DNA from 2 places in the Desmospora activa DSM 45169 genome. Region 1 is predicted to be linked to the other one. Evidence: riboswitches for the same ligand, from Rfam matches in the RefSeq annotation. Region 1 holds a riboswitch; the other holds the start of a gene.

Region 1 (3,116 bases):
GCTGATGGAGACCACTCCTGGCTCCATCTTTAAAACCGTCGTGGCTATCGCCGCTTTGGACACGGGAAAAGTGAAGCCTTCCGATCAATTTCACTGTAATGGTCATTTGGGCCGTTACGGCCTACGCGATTCCAAACCCGACGGTCATGGAACACAGACGCTGGAGCAAGCTTACGCCAACTCCTGCAATATTGCCTTCGCTCAGGTAGCGGAAAAGGTGGGCGGCAAAACGATCGAAGAGTATGCCAATCGCTTAGGGTTAGGAAGCCGTATCCTGTGGTCGGGAAAGGTATGGAAGGAGAAGAATTTTCGTCAGCTTCCTCAGGAGCAGCGAGGGTTGATCTTTTCCGATGAAATGACGCGCCGAGATCAGGGGGCGGTTGCCCAGACAGGGATTGGTCAGCGGGATGTTCGCGTCACACCATTACAAGCGGCCAATATGGTGACGGCGCTGTTTCACGACGGAAAAGCGCTCAACCCCCGGATTGTGCAGGAGATTCAGCAACGAGACGGGGAGACGCTTTTTACCTTTCAACCCCATGCGCTGGCAGTGGAGAAAAGGATCAAACCGGAAACCTTGCAAGCGCTGCGAAAAATGATGCAGACAACTGTCAGCGACGGCACGGCTCAATCGTTAAAGGATTCCGCTGTGTCGATGGGAGCCAAAACCGGGACCGCCCAAGTGGGGCAAAGCAATGAACGCTTCAATAAATGGATGATCGGTTTTGCTCCGACAGATCAGCCTCGTTACGCTGTCTCGGTGGTCATTCGCTCGGTGGAGGATAGCAAGGACAATCGTTCCCACCGCGTATTTCGCCAGGTGATGGAACAGGTGGTGCAGGGGGAAGCAAGGGATTAAGATGGATGTTGAATGATGATTTTTGAGTTTACCCCACACGCAAGGAATCGTTTGACATGGTGGCTAACAACGGGAAGGATTTTCGTTCGCATTGCTAAATGAAACAATTTCCGTTACAATAAGGCTAATTGGATAGCAAGTATCCTTCGGGGCAGGGTGAAATTCCCGACCGGCGGTGATGGCACAAATTGCCTCAGTCCGTGACCCGTTCCGTCAGGAGCGGTGGACCCGGTGCAATTCCGGGACCGACAGTATAGTCTGGATGGGAGAAGGATGACACGTACACGTTTGTTCGAGTGGGGAAGGTCTGTCCAATGATGGACCTCTATTTCAATCTGCACTCACATCCAAGCCCGAAGAAGGTGATCGTTCACCGCTCTTGGGGCTTTTTGCTGTACGGTTGTCATCAGAACCACATATAAAAGGGAGAGTGTTCTGGTGGCGAAACGGTTTACAACTGCCAAATTGACGATGGTATCTTTGTTGTCTTGCTTTGCTTTTTTAATGCAATATCTCGATTTTCCCCTGCCGCCGTTTCCCGCTTTTTTGCGGGTGGATTTCAGCGAAGTTCCCGCTTTGGTGGCTGGACTGCTGTTTGGCCCGTGGATGGGGGTGCTGGTGGAGTTTATCAAAAACCTGCTTCACTTTATTTTTACCGGTAGTGAGGCGGGATTGCCCATTGGTGAAATGTCTAACTTTGTAGCTGGAAGCATCTTTGTGGTGTTGACGGTCTGGATTGCCCGTCGCATTTCCGGTCTCAAAGGATTGATCAGCGGACTTATCGTTGCTACAGCTGTTATGGCAGTGGTGATGAGTATCGCCAATTACTGGGTGGTCTTACCCGCATATGCCTTTCTGATCAACTGGACGGTAGAAGGGCCGGAGAAGACGGCATTGGTTCTATATGGTATCGGTCCCTTCAATCTGATAAAAGGACTATTGATCGCACTCGTGTTCCTCCCGCTCTATCTGCGGCTGAAGCCCCGGCTGCAGCAGATGTCCGGGGTGGAACGGGTATTATGATTGGTTTAGCCAACCAAAAAAGCCCCATTACTGGGGCTTTTTTGGTTGGCTTTTATCAATCTTCTTCCAAAGGATAAGCTCCATCCTTATCATGGGTTTCATTCCCGGTTACCGGAGGATTAAAGACACACACCATGCGCATTTGTGTCTTGGCGCGGAGTTGGTGTTTTTCATGGCCATCAAGGGTGTAGAGGGAACCGGCCTTGAGTGGATATACCTTGCCGTTATCGACGGTTTCTACTTCCCCTTCCCCTTCGATGCAGTAGACCGCTTCAATGTGGTTTTTGTACCACATATCGGTGACGGTGCCCGCTTTGATAATGGTGTCGTGAAGGGAAAAGCCGCAACCGTCCTTTTTTAACAGCAGGCGTCGACTGGTCCAGGTCTCCCCGGAGACTTCTCCGTCTGTTCCTACGATTTCGTCTAGGTGGCGTACAATCATGGTATCGTTCCTTTCCGCTTCGTCTCTTATTGTATTTGTTGAGAAACCTCCATCACGCCTTTGCAGCCTTGATGCTCTCCTCCAGAATGGCGAGACCGCGATCCAATCCCTCGTCGTCAATGATGAGTGGAGGGAGTAACTTGGCCACTTCATCATCGGGGCCGGATGTTTCGATGATCAACTGGCGGGTGAAGGCCTCTTTACATACCTTACTGGCGAAGTCCGTCTCACCGAAGGCGATTCCCGCCATCAGTCCGCGTCCGCGCACTTCCGCTTCCAGCTCAGGATGATCATCTGCCATTCGTTGCAGTGCCAGTTTCACCTTCTCTCCTTTGCGTAAGGTCTCTTTGGTAAAGGTGTCTGTCTCCCAGAAGGAGAGAGCCTCAGTGGCCGCTACAAACGCCAGGTTGTGTCCGCGGAAGGTTCCGTTGTGCTCACCGGGTGCCCATTTATCAAACTCCGGCTTGATCAGGGTAAGAGCCATCGGCAGGCCATAACCGCCGATCGACTTCGACAGACAGATGATATCCGGTTCGATTCCTGCCGCTTCAAAGCTGAAGAACGGACCGGTACGCCCGCATCCCGCCTGCACATCGTCCACAATCAGTAAAATATCCCACCGGCGGCAGAGTTGCTCCACCTGCTTCAACCATTGGGAGCTGGCGACGTTTATTCCTCCTTCCCCTTGGACCGTTTCCAAGATAATGGCCGCAGGAAGGTCAATGCCGCTGCCTTTGTCTTCCAAATAACGCTCAAGCAGGGTGAGTGAATCTACAGCATCACCTAGATAAT
Region 2 (3,116 bases), 1.1 Mb from region 1:
TTTGGCTTTTCATGGACAGGAATTTTTGAGTTTATGTATCTGTCCAATGAGGGGATCTTTGGCACCCCGATTACCGTCTCCGCCAGCTATGTGTTTATTTTTGTGCTGTTTGGTGCTTTTCTTGAAGTGACGGGTGCAGGACGGATGTTTATCGATTTGGCGATGTCATTGGTGGGTTCTTTCAAAGGGGGACCCGCGAAGGCGGCGGTTGTCTCCTCCGGGCTGATGGGGTCGATTTCCGGTAGTTCGGTGGCCAATGCGGTGACAACGGGAACCTTTACGATTCCACTGATGAAAAAAACCGGTTTTCGCCCGCATGTGGCAGGTGGCATTGAAGTGGCAGCTTCCTCCAGCGGACAACTGTTACCGCCGGTGATGGGGGCAGCCGCCTTTATCATGGCGGATTTTACTGGGATTCCATATTTGGAGATTGCAAAAGCGGCGGCGATTCCGGCGTTGTTGAGCTATACTGCCATCTTGTTTATGGTGCATCTGGAAGCCCGCAAATTTAATATCCAAGGCTTGCCTCGAACAGAATTGACACCAGCTTGGAAGATCCTCGCCACCCGTGGTTATCTGATGTTGCCGGTGTTTGCCTTGATCACGTTGTTGGTGTTGCGTTTGACGCCGATTTTAGCTTCTTTTATGGCGATTGTCGGTGCGTTGACGATCGCATTGTTCTCTTATCGGATGCAACGCCGTTTTGGCGCCGGTTTTTTGGTGTCGCTGCTCTTTATTGGAGGCGCTTATGCAATGCACCTCCTGTTTGGTTTAAATGAATATGTGACACTGGTATCCGCAGGTAGTTTACTATTTGCTTTGATCTGGTATCTGCTTGGTAAAAAGATCCCTGGGGAAAAACAGACTGCCTTTGGTTGGCGGGAGTTTGTGGCGGCGCTGGAATTGGGTGCCCGTAATTCTCTTAGTGTGGTTACCGCTTGTGCAACCGCAGGAATTTTGACCGGGGTGGTAACCATGACTGGGTTGGGGCCGATATTGTCGGGGATGATTCTGGATTTGGCCAATAATCAGTTGCTGTTGGTGCTCTTATTTACGATGTTTGCCTGTATTATTATGGGTATGGGGTTACCGACCACAGCCACCTATATTGTGTTGGCGGCAGTGATGGCCCCGGCGTTGGTGCAAGTGGGAATCCCGTTGTTGGCCGCCCATCTATTTGTTTTCTACTACGGCATATTGGCGGATGATACCCCACCGATCAATTTGCCCGCTTATGCAACCGCCGGGATCGCACAAGCCAATCCAGTTCAAACCGGTGTCCAAGGCTTTAAATTTGACATGGGTGCCCTTCTGTTGCCCTTTGCCTTTGCGTTAAATCCCATTTTGATTTTACAGGCGGATGGTGTCACGTTTGCTCAGACGGCGTGGGCGATTACAACCGCCTTTATCGGGATTATTGTCTGGTCCAGTTTTATTCAAGGATATCTGATATCAAAGTATGGATGGCTGGAACGCATCTTGGCAGTGGCTAGCGCTGTCGTATTGATTAACCAAGCGCTATGGACGGATCTAGCAGGAATCGGATTGTTAGTGGTGATCATTTTGGTACAGTGGTTGAAAAACCGCAAGCGTGAGTTAAAGATTGCCGCCTAAAGGATATGGCAAGGGTCGTTCCGCTCAGGAGCGGCCCTTGCTGTTTTTAAGATCGGTGCCTATAATAAAAAGAACAGGTGAGGCTAATACCTGGAGACGATTACAATCACATACGGTCAATCCTTCGGGGCTGGGTGAAAATCCCGACCGGCGGTGATGGAAACTTTTGTTTCCTCAGTCCGTGACCCGCGTTAAGCGGTTGATCCGGTGTTAGTCCGGAACCGACAGTGAAAGTCTGGATGGGAGAAGGATGGACGGGATGGCACGCTATCTGCACCAATAATAGGGATTTTATGACAAAAACCCTTTTTTTCCTGTTGCATTGATGGCTTTTTCAACATGTGCTTCCGGTTCATAGATGGAAAGCCCTGACGATGGTCAGGGCTTTTTTGGATTGACAAGGGAAGGAGGAACTGGATGGATCGAGGTGTACAAGGCGTTGATGAACACTGGATGCGTCTAGCTCTGAATTTAGCCAAAGCAGCTCAGGGACAGACATCCCCCAATCCGCTGGTGGGGGCGGTGGTGGTGAAGGATGGGCGCTTGTTGGGAAGTGGGGCTCATTTGAAAGCGGGTACTCCCCACGCCGAGGTACATGCCCTCAATATGGCTTCAGAGGAAACAGTGGGAAGTACACTCTATGTAACCTTGGAGCCTTGTAATCATACCGGACGTACCCCTCCTTGTACGGAGAGAGTGATTGCCGCTGGCATCCATAAAGTGGTAATCGGAAGTCTAGACCCAGATCGACGCGTATCCGGGGAAGGGGTCAAACGGTTGCAGGAAGCCGGGATCGAAGTGGTAACCGGGGTGTTGCAAGCGGATTGCTTGCGGATCAACGAGGCTTATTTTCACCACCGCCGTACCGGGTACCCCTTTGTCACGCTAAAAGCAGCGATCACACTGGATGGTAAAATGGCTACCGCCACCGGAGACAGCCGTTGGGTAACAGGGGAAGAAGCACGGCAAGAAGTACAACGACTCCGCCATATTCATGATGCGGTGATGGTTGGAGTCGGTACGGTGATTAAGGATCATCCACGCTTAACCGCTCGTTTGCCGGAAGGGGGGAATCATCCGATTCGCGTCATCCTGGATAGCCGCCTTTCCATGCCGCTGAATACACCAGTGACGGATACTGCTGCTACGCCAACCTGGGTATTTTGCTGTGATGAGGTGGATACTGCCAAAAAAGTGTTGTTGCAGGAGCGCGGGGTATCGGTTATTCGAACCGGTCCGGGTCCACGGGTCAACTTGGAGCGGGTATTTCAACATTTGGGTGACAATGGAATCCTGTCAGTCTTGACGGAAGCGGGGGGTGAGCTAAATGCCTCCTTGTTACAGGAAGGATGGGTAAAACGGGTGATGTTTTTTATCGCGCCTAAGCTGCTCGGGGGCAAAGAGAGTCCCACCGCCGTGGAAGGAGAGGGCTGGGAGCGAATGGAGCAGGCATGGGAACTGGATGAGCTAGAAATGCGCCCCTTTGGGCAGGATTGGTGTAT

Evidence for each region. A riboswitch is a leader RNA that binds a small molecule or an ion and turns the genes downstream of it on or off. The one in region 1 is predicted to bind FMN.
Region 2: it holds a riboswitch for FMN, as region 1 does, so the genes downstream of both, ribD (bifunctional diaminohydroxyphosphoribosylaminopyrimidine deaminase/5-amino-6-(5-phosphoribosylamino)uracil reductase RibD) here and C8J48_RS11015 (ECF transporter S component) in region 1, are expected to answer to the same signal.

Annotation. Positions count from the first base shown of each region.
Region 1 is NZ_PZZP01000001.1:2,269,846-2,272,961, reverse strand. It holds gene C8J48_RS11020 (peptidoglycan D,D-transpeptidase FtsI family protein) at 1-859, shown strand, start outside; FMN riboswitch at 998-1,137, shown strand; gene C8J48_RS11015 (ECF transporter S component) at 1,298-1,882, shown strand; gene C8J48_RS11010 (ectoine synthase) at 1,938-2,324, opposite strand; gene ectB (diaminobutyrate--2-oxoglutarate transaminase) at 2,377-3,116, opposite strand, start outside.
Region 2 is NZ_PZZP01000001.1:1,203,849-1,206,964, forward strand. It holds gene C8J48_RS05900 (TRAP transporter permease) at 1-1,614, shown strand, start outside; FMN riboswitch at 1,731-1,869, shown strand; gene ribD (bifunctional diaminohydroxyphosphoribosylaminopyrimidine deaminase/5-amino-6-(5-phosphoribosylamino)uracil reductase RibD) at 2,032-3,116, shown strand, end outside.